DNA from 2 places in the Alcanivorax sp. HI0007 genome. Region 2 is predicted to be linked to the other one. Evidence: predicted binding sites of a transcription regulator. Region 2 holds the regulator's gene; the other holds the start of a gene.
What was found. The regulator PhoB, encoded in region 2, activates phosphate uptake and scavenging genes when phosphate is short. The targets are predictions, from matches to a motif close to TGTCATANNNNTGTCANA.

Region 1 (7,947 bases), on a different contig from region 2:
GTGGGCGCGACCCACGCCATTGCTGGCGGCGTGGCAGGCGGCGGTGAGCTGCCGGTCCACGCCATTATCCTGGAGCTGATCGTCGGCAAGCAGTTTGCCGGCTTGCTGGGGGCTGAGTTCTCGCACCATGTCGCCGTTGCTGTCGGCGAGCCGCAGGTCGTTACCCATGAGAATCAGCTTGTCGGCGCCCAGGGCGATGGCGGCGGTGGAGGCCACCTCTTCCGCGTTCACATTGAACAGTTCGCCGGTGGGCGAGCAGCCCAGCGGTGACAGCAGTACCACGTTGCCATTGCTCAGTTGCTGACGAATGGCATCCACTTCGATGCGCCGGACTTCGCCGGTGTGCTGGTAGTCGAAGCCGTTGCGCACGCCCACCGGTTTGGCGATGACGAAGTTGCCGCTGATCAGGCGGATGCCGGCGTTGTACATGGGGGAGTTGGCCAGCCCCATGGAAAACAGCCCTTCCAGTTTCAGGCGCAGGGCCCCCACGGCGGCCATGACGCCATTGAGCGCCGCGCTGTCGGTGATCCGCATGTGTTGCTCAAAGGTGGATTCGATGCCGGATTCCGCCAGCCGCGCGCTGATCTGCGGGCGGGCACCGTGGACCAGGACCAGCTTGATGCCGAGGCTGTTGAGCAGCGCCAGATCGTGAACCAGGGTGGGCAGGCGCGGGCCGTCCAGCAGCTCGCCGGAGAGCATCACCACAAAGGTGCGACCCCGATGGGCATTGATGTACGGGGACGAATTGCGGAACCAGTGGACCTGATTGTCGGGGGTGGTGCTGGGCACGGCGTGTCTCGGTGATGGATGACTGACAGGCCAGTATAGCCAGCGGGGGGCGTTGGATGCCAGATGTGCCGGCGGGGTGGGGTGAGGACCTTGCCTGCAAGCGAAAGGGCATCCGAACGAAGCAGCCAGTTTCGAGTTGCGAGTACCGAGTTTCGAAAGGCAAAACCCTGCCCGCTTTAAAGGTTTTCGCAACTCGAAACTCGCTTCTCGTCACTCGATCCTTTTGCTTGCAGGCTGGGCGTGGCAACAGAAACCAAAACGCCGCCCGAAGGCGGCGTTGTGTTCTTCGTGACGGGTCGGCGTTATTAGGCGCCGAACAGGCCCTTGAAGAAGTAGAAGAACAGGATCGACAGCAGGGCGCCGGCGGGCAGGGTGACCACCCAGGAGGTGAAGATGGTGCCGATCACCCGCAGGTTCAGGGAACCGATGCCGCGGGCCATGCCCACGCCCAGTACCGCTCCCACCAGGGTGTGGGTGGTGGAGATGGGCAGGCCGGTGCCGGAGGCCAGGATCACCGTGCCGGCGGCGCCCAGCTCGGCAGCGAAGCCGCGGCTGGGGGTCAGCTCGGTGATGTTCTTGCCCACGGTGGCCATGACCCGGGCGCCAAGGATGGCCAGGCCGAACACGATACCCATGGCGCCCACCAGCAGGATCCAGCTGGGCATGGCGGCTTCGCCGCCGATAACGCCTTCGTTGACGATGACGCTGTTGATGGCGGCCAGCGGGCCCACCGCGTTCGCCACGTCATTGGAGCCGTGGGCGAAGGCCATGGCGCAAGCGGTAAAGATCATCAGCACGGCAAAGATGCGCTCCACGGAGTGGAAACGAAATTCCTTGTCGGCTTGTGGGTTTGGCTTGATGCGGCTGAGAATCATGGCGCCGATCAGGGCAATGATGACGCCGCCCACGGCGGCCCAGCCCAGGCTGGCCGCGAAGCTGATTTCCAGGCCGATATGCTTGAGGCCCTTGAGCAGGGTCACGGCGGTGATCGCGAAGCCCACCAGGAACATGTAGAAGGGCACCACCCGTTTGGCCCGTTCGAATGGGTCATCATGGTTGAGCACCAGGCGCTGCACGCTCTTGATCAGGGCAAAGGCGATGAAGCCGGCGAGCAGGGGTGAGGTGACCCAACTGGCGACAATGCTGCCAACCTTGTCCCACTGTACCGAATCCATGCCTACGCCCACGGCGGCAAAGCCCACGATGGCACCGACAATGGAATGGGTGGTGGAAACCGGCCAGCCAAACCAGGAGGCCACCACCAGCCAGATACCGGCGGCCAGCAGGGCGGACATCATCCCGTAGACCAGATAATGGGGGAATTCGGCAAAGACGCTGGCATCGACGATGCCTTTACGAACCGTGGCAGTCACTTCGCCACCGGCCAGGTAGGCGCCGCAGAATTCAAAGACGATGGCGATCATCACCGCCTGTTTCACGGTCAGGGCCCCGGAGCCCACCGAGGTGCCCATGGCGTTGGCCACGTCGTTGGCGCCCACACCCCATGCCATCAGAAAGCCGAACGCGCCGGCCAGCAACAGCATCAGGTAGCTGTGTTCAATCATCCACTCCATAAGACAACTCCTAGCGTGCGACCAACATCTGCAGGCGGCCGCCCACTTTCTGGGCGCGATCAGCGAGATCGCCTACCCATTCGATGATCTTGTAGAGAAAAATGACATCCACCGGGGGCAGTTCGTTTTCCAGCTTGAACAGGGTGGAGCGAATGGTGATTTGCTGCTCGTCGTTATTGCGCTCCAGGCGGTCCAGCTCCTCGATGAGCTCTTCCACGATCTGGATTTCGCGACCGCTGAAGCCGGTCTCGATCAGCTCATCCAGCTCGTTGATGGCTTTCTGGGCCTGGGCGGAGGTATCGATGGCGCCCTGCACGTAGTCGCGCATCACATCGGCCAGTATGGGGGGAATGGTCATCTGCCGGCCGAGCATTAGCCCGGAGATGTCCTTGGCCTTGTTGGCGACCTTGTCCTGAACGCTGATCAGGTCGAGCAGGTCGGTGCGCGGCATGGGCAAAAACAGGCTTTTGGGCAGGTTCAGGCGGAATTCTTTTTTCAGTTCGTCGGCCCGGTTTTCCAGCTCGGCAATGCGCTTGCGGGCTGCCCGTGCCTTGTCCCAGTCGCCTTCGGTCACGGCGGCGAAGAAGTCCGCCAGGGTCTGGGCACAGTCGTGAACGGTGTCGTAGTGTTGCTGCAGGGGCTTGATCGGTGAGCGGCCAAACAGGCCGGCAATGGAGCTTCCAAAGGACATAGGCGCCTCGGGTCCAGAGTCAGAGTAAAACCTGAAGCAGGGGCTTCAGGCAGAATCAGTGTCCCACTTTCCCGGGCAGTCGCCCATGGGGAAAGGAATGTTCATGGCACAGTCGTGCAACTGTCACAGATGTGTCATGAATCTGGCCGCGAGTATAGTCAAAGCCATCGGGGCTGTCAGGGTTTACCTGTTATCGTTACAGTACTACAAAATAATTAGACAGGCGGTTCTGCCCGCCTATTGACCCGGAGAGTATCCGTGAACGTCACTGCCCACCCCGCCAAACTGGATGGTCTGCTGATTGATGTGCGCTGGCTGATGCGTGAGTTGCTGGAAGAAGGTCGCGTCAGCCAGGAAGACTTCAACGTCATTTCCACCACGCCACGGGAGAAGAAGGAGCTGAATTGGCACCCGATTCAGGTGCTGGCCAAGTATCGGCTCACCGACCGGACCAATACCCACCAGCTGCTGGATGTGGATTTCCTGACCCGCTGGCTGGGGGAAAAGGCGGGTATGCCGGTGTGTCACATTGATCCGCTCAAGGTCCATGTGGATCAGGTGACCAATGTGATGAGTTATGCCTTTGCCGAGCGTCACGGCATCGTGGCGGTGGAAGTGCAGCGGGACAAGGTGGTGGTGGCCTGCGACCAGCCCTTTGTGCGCGACTGGCAGGCCCATCTCAAGCAGGTGCTGCGTGACCGGGAGCTGGAGGTGGTGCTGGCCAATCCCGAGCAGTTGCGCCGCTACCGGGTGGAGTTCTACAACCTGAGCCGCTCCATCGCCGGGGCCTCCGGCAATACCGGCCAGGAAATGTCCGGCATTACCAACTTCGAGCAGTTGCTGGAAGTGGGCAAGGGGCACCACGACGCGGACGATCAGCACATCGTCAATATTGTGGACTGGATTCTGCAATACGCGTTTTCCCAGCGGGCCAGCGATATTCACCTGGAGCCGCGCCGGGAGACCGGCAAGATGCGTTTCCGCATCGATGGCGTGCTGCACGATGTGTATGAGCTGCCGGCGGCGATCATGGCGGCGGTTACCAGCCGCCTGAAGATTCTCAGCCGCCTCAATGTGGCGGAAAAGCGCAAACCCCAGGACGGGCGTTTGAAGACCAAGTCACCGGAGGGGGAAGAGATCGAGCTGCGTATTTCCACGCTGCCCACCGCCTTCGGGGAAAAAATGGTCATGCGGGTGTTCGACCCGGATGTGCTGGTGCGCAGCTTCGAGCAGATGGGCTTTACCAATGAGGATTACCAGGCCTGGCAGCGCATGACCTCCCACCCCCACGGCATCATCTTCGTGACCGGCCCTACCGGCTCGGGGAAAACCACCACCCTCTATTCCACCCTCAAGCAATTGGCCACCAGCGAGGTGAATGTCTGCACCATTGAGGATCCCATCGAAATGGTGGAACCCAGCTTCAATCAGATGCAGGTGCAGGCCAATATTGATGTGAGCTTTGCCCAGGGGGTGAAGGCCATGCTGCGTCAGGACCCGGATATCATCATGATAGGTGAGATCCGCGATCTGGCCACAGCGGATATGGCCATCCAGGCCGCCCTCACCGGTCACCTGGTGTTGTCCACCCTGCACACCAACGATGCCCCCTCGTCCATTACCCGTCTGGTGGATCTGGGCGTGCCAGCCTACATGATCAGTGCCACGGTGCTTGGGGTCATGGCCCAGCGTCTGATCCGTACCCTGTGTCCCCATTGCAAGCAGGCAACGGAAACCGATGTGCAGGCCTGGGAAGAGCTGGTTCGCCCCTTCAAGATGAAGCCGCCGGAAAAGACCTATCGCCCGGTGGGCTGCCTGGAGTGCCGGGATACCGGTTACCTTGGGCGTGTGGGGGTCTATGAGACCATGCCTCTGAATACCAGCCTCAAAAACCATATTTCCCGGGGCTCCGAGCTGGAAACCCTGACCCGCCAGGCCCTGAAAAACGGCATGAAGCCCCTGCGCATCAGTGGTGCCATGAAGGTTGCCAAGGGGCTGACTACCATTGAAGAGGTCATGCGGGTGACGCCGTCGCAGGATATTTTGCTGGGATAGAAAAGGAGCGAGTTGAAAGTTCAAAGTTGAAAGGCGCGAAGAAAGGGGGGCGGTATCCGCAAAAGGCGGAGCTTCGCGCGGCATGGCTGGCTCACCATGTGAACATGGCTCATGCGGCAGGTGTAGGAGCTATGCTTGCATGGCGAACCTGCGGATCGTGAATCGCGGGCATGGCCTGCGTTAAGCGTCCCCGGCTGTTCCTGATTGCAACTTTGAACTTTCAACTTGCAACTCCCTCCTGGCCTCTAGCCTTTCGCGCCCTCCCGTACGACAATAGCCGCCCATGACAGAACCCCAATATCACGCTCTGCCGGATGAACTATCGGTGCTGGTCAGTCAGCACTGGCAACACTTCGTGGAATCCGGTCATCGTATCCCTGACTCCCTTCTTGATGACCTGCCCCGGGTGTGGGCTGGCTCCGACTATGTGGCGCAACAGTTTCAGCGTGATCCGGGCCTGGGCCAGTGGCTGCAGGACAGTGATCCGACTCAGCCCCTGGCGGAGGCGTCCCTGCGCCAGGCCGTGCGCGAATTGCTGGGCGACTGCGATAATGAGGATGAGCTGAAACGGGCTTTGCGTCGGCTGCGTCACCGGCACATGGTGCGCATCATCTGGCGGGACCTGGCCGGGATGGGGGATTACCACACCACCGTGGCGGACCTGTCCCTGCTTGCGGACACCCTGATTCAGGAAGCACTGAGCGTGCTGCATGGTTGGGCCTGCGAAAAAAGCGGCACCCCCATGGGGCCGGATGGCAAGCCGGTGCAGCTGGTGGTGCTGGCCATGGGCAAGCTGGGCGCCCGGGAGCTGAACCTGTCCTCGGATATCGACCTGATCTTTGCCTACGAGCATGAAGGGGAAATCGAGGGTGAGCGGCGCAGCCTGAGCCATCACCAGTTTTTTGTGCGTCTGGGGCAGCAGCTGATCAAGGCCCTGGACCAGCCCACCGCCGATGGTTTTGTCTTCCGGGTGGACATGCGCCTGCGTCCCTGGGGCAAGAGCGGCGTGCTGGCCATCGGCTTCGATGCCATGGAAGGGTATTACGAAACCCAGGGCCGTGAGTGGGAGCGCTACGCGCTGATCAAGATGCGCCCGGTCGGCGGCGATTTGCAGGCCGGCAAGCGGCTGATCAAGCGGCTCAATCCCTTCGTCTACCGCCGTTATATCGACTACGGCGCTTTCCATTCCCTGCGCGAGATGAAGTCCCTGATCGAACGGGAAGTGAACCGCAAGGGCATGCAGGCGGATGTGAAGCTGGGTGCCGGCGGCATCCGTGAAGTGGAATTTATCGTCCAGGCCTTCCAGTTGATCCGGGGTGGCCAGCTGCCGGCCCTGCGGGAGCCCAACCTGATCAAGGTGCTGCCGCAACTGGTGGAACTGGAATTGTTGCCGGAGGACGTGGCGGAGGAGCTGACCGAAGCCTATCTGTTCCTGCGGGATGTGGAGCATCGGCTGCAGGGAATCGCGGACAAGCAGACCCAGCGCCTGCCTGACGACGAGCTGGGCTGGCAACGGCTGACCTTTGCCATGGGCTTTTCTGCCCGTGCCGCCTTCGAGCGCAAGTTGCGGCGTTACCGGGAGAGTGTCCGTCACCATTTCAGCCAGGTGATTGCCGACCCGGAACAGGAAACCGATGCGGCCCAGGGCGCCGATCAGGAGCTGCTGGATCTGTGGCTGGGCGAGCTGGATGCCACCCAGGCGGCTGCCCAGCTGGAAGCCATTGGGGTGCAGGAAGGTGACAAGGTCTACGCTCACCTGAATGATTTCCGCGAAAGCCGTTCGGTGCAGAACATGCAGGCGATTGGCCGTGAGCGACTGGACCGGCTGATGCCGCTGCTGCTGGAAGCCCTGGGCTATCAGGGCCATGGCGAAACCACGGTGGTGCGCCTGCTGGCCTTCGTGGAAGCCGTGTTGCGTCGTAGTGCCTACATTGCGCTGCTGGTGGAAAACCCCAGCGCCCTGACCCAGCTGGTGAAGTTGTCCGGGGCCAGCCCCTGGATCGCCGAGCGTCTCACCCTGCACCCGGTGCTGCTGGACGAGTTGCTGGATGTTCGCACCCTCTATTCGCCGCCGGAGCGGGCGGAGCTGGATGACGAGTTGCGTCAGCAGCTGTTGCGGGTGGCCGAGGATGATCTGGAACAGCAGATGGAGGTGCTGCGTAATTTCAAGCAGGCCCACCTGCTGCGGGTAGCAGCCTCGGAAGTCACCGAAGTGCTGCCGTTGATGAAGGTCAGCGACTATCTCACCTGGCTGGCGGAAAGCATCCTCAACCAGGTTGTGATGCTGGCCTGGGAGCCGCTGGTAGAGCGCCACGGCCGCCCCTCGCGTCTGGATGGCCAGCCCTGCAATCCGGATTTTGTGGTGGCCGGTTACGGCAAGCTGGGCGGTATCGAGCTGGGGCACAACTCCGATCTGGATCTGGTGTTCCTGCATGATGCGGCCAGCGGCGGCATGACCGACGGCGACAAGCCGGTGTCCAACGAACAGTTCTACGCCCGCCTGGGCCAGCGCATCATTCATATTCTCTCCACCCGTACCATGAGTGGCCAGTTGTACGAAGTGGATATGCGCCTGCGCCCCTCCGGCAGTGCCGGTCTGCTGGTCAGCTCCATGGATTCGTTCGAGAAATACCAGCTCAACGATGCCTGGACCTGGGAACATCAGGCCCTGGTGCGGGCCCGTGTGGTGGCTGGCTGCAACCGGGCGCGGGCCCGCTTTGACGCCATTCGCCATCAGGTACTGTGCCTGGAGCGGCCGCTGGACAAGTTGCGCGAGGATGTCCTGGCCATGCGCGACAAGATGGTTGACCACCTGGGCGAAAAGGGCGAGGACCGTTT
Region 2 (7,947 bases):
CTGTATGAGTTGTACCTGAAGGCCGATGCCACCTACACCGGTCGCGTCACGGTTCCGGTGCTGTGGGACAAGCAGCGCGAAACCATCGTCAGCAATGAGTCCGCAGAAATTATTCGCATGCTCAATACCAGCTTTGACGGGTTGGCGGCAGTGCCGGGGAATTTCTATCCCGAAGCGTTGCAGGCGGAAATCGATGCCATTAACGACCCGGTCTATAACCACGTGAACAATGGCGTCTACAAGGCCGGTTTTGCTACCAGTCAGGAGGCCTATGATGAAGCGGTGGTGACGCTTTTCGAGCAGCTGGATGCTCTCGAGCAACGACTTGGCGAACAGCGTTATCTGGTGGGCAATACCCTCACCGAAGCGGACCTGCGCCTGTGGACGACCCTGGTGCGCTTTGATCCGGTGTATGTCACCCACTTCAAGTGTGACAAAAAACGCATTGCCGATTACCCGAACCTGAATGGATTTTTGAAAGAGATTTACCAACTGCCCGGTGTGGCCGAAACCGTGAATATGGCGCATATCCGCCACCACTATTTCCGCAGCCATCCGACCATCAACCCCCACGGGGTTATTTCCATCGGGCCAGAGCTGGATTGGGATTCGCCCCACGGCCGTGAACGGCTCGGGGAAAGAGAGATTATCAACCAGTGACGAGGGGCGAGTAACGAGAAGCGAGTTTCGAAAATCAAAATCGGTTTCGCTCTTCGCAACTCGTAACTCGACACTGCTACATCAGGAGGTTCCCATGGAACGCACAATTCTCAACACCATTCGCGCGCTGGATACATCCGACGGTGCCGGTGTTCGCCTGAAGCGGGCGCTGGGCTACAACCCCATGGTGCGGCTGGATCCCTTTCTGATGCTGGACGCGTTCTCCTCCGATAATCCGGATGATTACATTGCCGGCTTCCCGCCGCACCCGCACCGGGGCTTTGAAACGGTGACCTACCTGATGGAAGGCCACATGAAGCACCGTGACCATCTGGGTAACGAAGGGAATCTGCAGCAGGGTGGTGTGCAATGGATGACCGCGGGCCGCGGCATTATCCACGAGGAAATGCCACAACAGCAGGATGGTCTGTTGCGCGGTTTCCAGCTGTGGATCAACCTGCCGGCGGCGGAAAAAATGAAAGCGGCCGGTTACCGGGACATTGCCGATAACGAGATCCCGCGTCTGGACTTGTCCAGCGGAGGCCAGATCAAGGCCATCGCCGGGGAAGTGACCATCAGCAATCAGGTGATCAGCGGGCCGGTAAAAGGTGGTAGCACCGATCCGCTTTACCTGGACGTGAAATTGCGTGCGGGTGAAACGGTGACGGTGCCGCTGACACAGGGTTACAACGCTTTCCTGTATCTGTTCGAAGGTGGGGTCAGCGTGGCGGGTGAGGCAGTCAAGAGCGACCATCTGGCGACCTTCACTGACGGTGACAGGGTCACTCTGGTGGCCGGAGAACACGGTGCCAGATTGCTGCTGCTGGCGGGCAAACCCATTGGCGAGCCCATTGCCCAGTACGGCCCGTTCGTGATGAATACCCAGGACGAAATCAACCAGGCCCTGAGTGATTATCGCGACGGCACCCTGACCGCCGAACCGTCATCCCTGTAACGGCCCGCTGAACCCCGACCTGCCCCGGCACTTGCCGGGGCTTTTTTCGGGCAATGATTTTGCCGCTAGCGTGAGGCGATCACCCAGACAGCATGCACGATACCGGGAATGTAGCCCAGAATGGTCAGTACGATATTGATCCAGAAATGCTTGCCGATCCCTTCCTGGAGAAACACCCCCAGTGGCGGAAGCAAGATGGCAATGAGAATGCGTAACAGGTCCATGCTGTTCTCCTTCGAGTCCGAAAGTCTCACTGTAAATTCTTTGTCTCATTACGTCTGTTAAAAAATACAAAGCCTTGCACAGATTGGATTGCCTGCGCCGTGATTTTCCGGGAAGCTGGGCGTTGTCATTGATCCGGGAAAGGAGAAAAACATGAAAGTTCTGGCCATAGCGGGCAGTCTGCGCGAGCAATCCTTCAACCGCGGCCTGATCCGTGCTGCCCAGGCATTGGCGCCCGCAGGAATGGAAATCATCGCCGCCGACATCAGTGATATTCCGCTCTATAACGGTGATGACGACGGAGACAATCGCCCTGCCCCGGTGACGGCCCTGGCAGAACAAGTAAAGGCTGCGGATGCCCTGTTGTTTGCCACCCCGGAATACAATTACTCCATCCCCGGTGTGCTGAAGAATGCCATCGACTGGCTATCCCGGGTGCCGGGCGGCATCTTTGCCGGTAAGCCCGCCGCCATCATGGGTGCATCCATGGGCGGCATGGGCACCAGCCGCAGCCAGTATCACCTGCGGCAGGTGCTGGTGTTCCTGGATGTACATCCGCTCAACAAGCCGGAAGTGTTCGTCTCTGCAGCCCATGAAAAATGTGATGAGAATGGTGACCTGCAGGACCAGGCAACGAAGGACATGATCGCCAAGCAACTTGCTGCATTGCAAGATTGGTTCAATAAAATTCGCTAACCTAAGATCACAACTTTAAATCTGTGATATTTGGCTGGCCTAGCCTATTAAGCGGTGACGATTTTGGTCGGCGAGGGGAAGTTATGCTTAGAATTTTTGTTTTATTCATGTATTTCATGACTGCGGGCTGTTCGACTGTCTATTCAATAGAGGAAAAAGAGTTTCCGTCTCAAGTGAAACCGATTTTCCTTCCCATTTCAGTTTTAATCGATGATGGGACAAAGGGAAGCCAGAACGCATATCCCTATGATGCAGAAATTTATAAAGAAATGTTGTCGTCGGGGCTTTTTACATCGCTCTCCGGACTTGGGTCTGATTATGCTTTGACCATATCTCTTGATGTGGATAGGAACACTTCGCAAGGATGGTTTCTTCTTTCTTCTGCAACAATGCTATTAATGCCTATACCGGTTGATTCGGATTATAGTCTTGATGCTCAGGTTTGGTTTGGTGGCGTTGTGGTGGCAAATTATTCTTATGGGATGAATGAGAAGGGGTCAATGATTCCGCTAATGGATGTTGGTCTGGAGTCGGCGATGAGGCCATATAAATTGTTGTTGTCACATTTTCTTGCGGACCTGGAAAAGGACAGACCTCTACCTGAAGTGTCTATGTTTTTGAAAGAAAGCGATGGGAATAGCCCTTTCTCTCTCTGATGAGCAAGAAAAATGTGCTGGGGATAACGGCATTCTTACTGGCAGTGCTTCTGGTCAGTAGGCCTTGCAGAGAAACTCAGAGTTGCGCTTCGCGACGAATCCATTTGGTGACATCCGGCGCCTGATAATCCGCGAAGCCGTCCAGCAGCGTCGCTGGACAGTTGTGAACCTGCAGGAGATCTCTGTGTTCCTGGCGCAGAAAGCCCTGGCTGGCGGCATGGTCGAGGAAAGTGATTAGGTGGTCGTAATAGCCGTTGATGTTCAGCAGGGCGCAAGGTTTGTGGTGAAAGCCCAGTTGCGCCCAGGTCAGAATTTCAAAAATTTCTTCCAGCGTACCCATGCCGCCGGGCAAGGCGATAAAGCCGTCAGAGCAATCTGCCATGGCCGCTTTGCGCTCATGCATGGAACCGACTACACGCAATTCGGTGAGATGGTCGTTGCCGATTTCCTTGCGCATTAAGGCATCGGGAATAATGCCGATCACCTCACCGCCCCGTTGCATGACCGCATTGGCGATGGCGCCCATGACACCGACGCTGGCGCCACCATAAACCAGTCCCAGCCCGCGCTTTACCAGTTCGTCGGCCAGATCTTCAGCGGCGGTGATGTAGTCGTTCCCCTCACCGGGGCTGGAGCCGCAATAGACGCAGATTCTTTTCATGGATATTCACCTGATCCCTGCGCCGTAGGAGCGTCGTTGGCGGCGCGATAACGAACCTTGAAGACTGGAATTCCACCACAGAGGGCACAGAGTTCACCGAGGAAAAGATGGGTTTCTTCTCTGTGCCCTCTGTGGTGAAAATGCTTTTGATCTAGGTTTGCCATCGCGCCGCCAGCGACGCTCCTACGGCGGGGTATTTAAAAGTATCACTCATCCCGCCACCGCCGTGGGTTTGCTCACCAACCGCTCCGCCGGGAAATGACAGGTGAAGACGCTCCCCTTGCCCAGCTGACTCTTGATTTCCAGTTTGCCGTTATGACGGATCATCACATGTTTGACGATGGCCAGGCCCAGGCCGGTACCGCCGGTCTCGGTGACGCGGCTGTTGTCCGGGCGGTAGAAGCGTTCGGTGAGACGCGGGATATGCGCCGGGTCGATGCCGACACCGTTATCACTCACCGCCAGGTGTGCGCCACGCTCATCCTGCCACCAGTGAATACGGATCTGGCCACCGGCGGGGGTGTACTTGACCGCATTGGTGATCAGATTGCCGAAGGCGCTCTCCAGCTCCGCCGGGTTGGCAATCAGGCGGGCTTCTTCGGGCACGTCCAGCTCAATGCTGTGGCCCTTGTCGGCGCTGATCGCCAGGGCATTTTCGCGCATGCGTTTGAGCATGCCGTGGACAGGGACCGCCTGGCTGAGATTGTCCGCATTGGTGCCCTCCAGCCGTGCCAGCAACAGCAGGTCCGAGACCAGGGCTTCCATACGGTTGGACTGGTTGTCCATCTGGGTGAGGGCCCGTCGTAACCGGGACTGTTCCTCCGGCACCGTGTCCAGCAGGGTTTCCAGGTAGCCCTTGAGCACGGTCAGTGGGGTTTTCAGTTCGTGGCTCACGTTGGCCACGAAATCCTTGCGCATCTGTTCCAGATGATGGATCCGGGTGACATCCCTGGCCATCATCAACTGCTCGCCCACCCCAAATTCGGTAATGCGAAATTGCAGGATGCGGTTGTCGTCCACCGGCGAGGGAATCTCCAGCGCCTCGCGGAAATCCCCCTTGCTCAGGTATTCGGTGAATTTCGGATGGCGCACCAGGTTGGTCAGCGGCTGGCCCAGATCCTGGCGGGCGTTGAACCCCATGTAGCGTTCCGCAGCCTGGTTCCAGTATTCCAGGTAGCCGTGCTGGTCAATCAGAATGACCACATCTTCCAAGGCATTCACCGATTGCTGGGCACGGTGAATGATGCCCTGCAGATTTTCCTGGGCGCGGCGTTCTTTCTGGAAAAGGTGCTCAAGTCGGGTGTAGAACTCGCCCCACAGCCCGATGCTGTCCGGGGGTTCGGTGTGGTCATCGCGCACCAGCCAGCTGTACAGACCAAACAGCTGCCGGGTGCTCCAGATGATGTAGCCCAGCAGACCGACCACCAGTGGCCAGATGTGGCCCACTGCCAGCGCTGCCGCAACGGACAGCAGGATCAAGCCGACTATGCGATTTACTTCCTTGGCCAGACTGGCTTTCATGATCTCGCTTCCACCGCCCCGTTGCGGCTACGTGGGTGCATTCACCGTCACCGATCCGCATTGCATCACCTCTGTGGATTGCGCGCAACGCGCCATGCGGACCGGATCGCTTCAGCTTGCCTTGGCGGATTTTACCGAAAAACGGTAGCCAGTGCCGCGGACTGTCTGGATAAAGCGGTCGTAGCCGAAGGGGGACAGGGCCTTGCGCAGCCGGCGGATATGCACATCGATGGTGCGGTCTTCCACATAGACATTGGCGCCCCACACCTGATCCAGCAGCTGGGTCCGCGAATAGGCCCGCTCCTGGTGGCTCATGAAGAATTCCAGCAGACGGTACTCCGTGGGCCCCATGTCCACCGGCTCATCGTCGGCGCTGATGCGATGGCTCACCGGATCCAGGCACAGGCCTTCCACTTCGATGGCCTTGTCTGCCGCGGTGCTGGAAGCACGCCGCAGTACGGCCTTGATGCGGGAGATCAGTTCGCGGGTGGAAAACGGCTTGGTGATGTAGTCGTCGGCGCCCACATCCAGCCCCTGGATCTTGTTGTCCTCTTCGCTCTTGGCGGTAAGCATGATGATGGGGATTTCGTTGGTGGTCTCATCACGCTTGAGGCGGCGGGCCAGCTCGATACCGGTAACCGACGGCAGCATCCAGTCCAGCAACACCAGATCCGGGCGTTCATCGACAATAATTTCGTGGCCTCGCTGGGCGTTTTCCGCCTCCAGCACATCAAAATCGGCCAGCTCCAGCGCAACGGCCACCATTTCCCGAATGGCGGGCTCGTCGTCAACAATCAGAATACGGTTACGGGACATGGCTTTCCTTCCTTGCCTGTCTGTCTGTGTTGCCCTATTAGATTGCTTTTTTGTGACATCTGTATGACAAATTGGGCGGAAACGGGCGAAAAAGCAAGGGGGGGAGCTACAAGCTTCAAGCTACAACGCGGATTGATGGGGGAGCTATCCGATGACGTTGGAAGCCGCGCGTCGAGGTGAAAGAGCGCAAGGATAAAGCATGGCTTGAAACCGTCAGATTTGTTTAGCAATGAATCGCGGGCATGGCGTTTCAGAACATGGGAGCCAGCCCGCGTTGTAGCTTGCAGCTTGAAGCTTGTCACTCAGAAGTACTGGAAATACAACCCGACAAACACACACGCCCCGGCCCAGTGGTTATTGAGAAAAGCGTGGAAGCTGGGCCAGCGTTCCCGGTAACGGATCAGGCTGTGCTGGAACAGGAAACTCAGGGACATGCCGGCCAGACCCAGGTACCAGGGCCAGGAAAAGTCCAGCCGTTGCCCCACCATGATCAGGGCCAGCAGAGTCAGCCCCTGGAGGATGGCGATCATCAAGCGGTCCGCATCGCCGAACAGGATGGCGGTGCTCTTGATGCCCAGTTTCAGGTCGTCTTCCCGGTCGCACATGGCGTATTCGGTGTCGTAGGCCACGGTCCACACCAGGTTGGCCACGTACAGCAGCCAGGCGATTTCCGGCACGGCCCCGGTTTCGGCGGCAAAGGCCATGGGAATGGCCCAGCTGAAGGCAGCGCCGAGAAACAGTTGCGGCATAAAGGTGAAGCGCTTGGTAAAGGGGTACAGCACCGCCAGCCCCAGCCCGCCGAAGGACAGCCAGAACGTCAGTTCATTGAGAAACAGCACCAGCACAAAGGCCAGCAGCCCCAGCCCGCAAAACAACGCCAGGGCTTTCTTGGCGCTGATAGCACCGGTGGCCAGCGGGCGGCCTTTGGTGCGTTCCACATCGCCGTCGAAATCCCGGTCGGCAAAATCGTTAATCACGCAGCCAGCGGCACGCATGATGATCACCCCGAGAATGAAGATCACCACGGTCTTCAGGCTGGGCGTACCGTTCCCGGCAATCCACACCGCCCACAGGGTCGGCCACAACAGCAACAGGGTGCCGATGGGGCGGTCCAGCCGCATCAACTGGATGTAGGGCCAGAGCGAGGGGTAGCGTTGTTCAACGAAGGCAAACATGGGACATCCGGTTGTCAGGGGCGGGGGTAAGTTTCAAGTTGAAAGTTGAAAGTTTCAAGGCTCCTTGTAGGAGCACCTCTTGAGGTGCGAAGCCTCGAATGGTCGCGATAACTCTTAGAGTTGAACCGACTCTCCCTCCAGGCAGGGTGACCGCGGTGAAAACCATTTCCTCGCTACGCTCGGTTCGCACCTCAAGAGGTGCTCCTACAGCAGCCCTGAAGAAACGCTAGTAGCGCCTACCTTCTCCCACAGCGCCGGCAGGAAGTATTCTGCCACCAGCAACGGTTCACCGCGTTTGATAAAACGGGACTGGCGCCCCCAGCACACTGGCATGGCTTCTGCAGGGCTCCCAATGCGGGCCCAGACCTGGTCGCGCTGGCAGGTGGGGCGTTTGTACAGTTCCAGGCCCAGGGAGCGGCTGCCCATATGGCCCAGGGAGCGATTGGCACCGGTCAGACTGGTCAGGGGGAGTACGCTGCGGGCGGCCACCACCGGGGTGTCGTCCAGCAGCAGGGTCACTTCGCGGATCAGCGCCGCCCGCCGGGGGGCCAGGTTCAGCAGGTGCCGTTCGTCGGCGCGGGGAAA

Region 1: a site for PhoB is predicted at 3,176-3,193, ahead of A3714_RS01615 (TIGR00153 family protein). Genes of this name have one in related genera too.

The regions. Positions count from the first base shown of each region.
Region 1 covers NZ_LWEJ01000021.1:14,756-22,702, forward strand. The annotation lists gene argA (amino-acid N-acetyltransferase) at 1-789, opposite strand, end outside; gene A3714_RS01610 (inorganic phosphate transporter) at 1,095-2,363, opposite strand; gene A3714_RS01615 (TIGR00153 family protein) at 2,374-3,054, opposite strand; gene A3714_RS01620 (GspE/PulE family protein) at 3,373-5,109, shown strand; gene glnE (bifunctional [glutamate--ammonia ligase]-adenylyl-L-tyrosine phosphorylase/[glutamate--ammonia-ligase] adenylyltransferase) at 5,393-7,947, shown strand, end outside.
Region 2 covers NZ_LWEJ01000239.1:10,952-18,898, reverse strand. The annotation lists gene A3714_RS11900 (glutathione S-transferase family protein) at 1-660, shown strand, start outside; gene A3714_RS11895 (pirin family protein) at 755-1,615, shown strand; gene A3714_RS17580 (YqaE/Pmp3 family membrane protein) at 1,681-1,839, opposite strand; gene A3714_RS11890 (NADPH-dependent FMN reductase) at 1,991-2,533, shown strand; gene A3714_RS11885 (hypothetical protein) at 2,617-3,189, shown strand; gene A3714_RS11880 (TIGR00730 family Rossman fold protein) at 3,266-3,850, opposite strand; gene phoR (phosphate regulon sensor histidine kinase PhoR) at 4,061-5,371, opposite strand; gene phoB (phosphate regulon transcriptional regulator PhoB) at 5,483-6,187, opposite strand; gene ubiA (4-hydroxybenzoate octaprenyltransferase) at 6,490-7,362, opposite strand; gene A3714_RS11860 (chorismate lyase) at 7,567-7,947, opposite strand, start outside.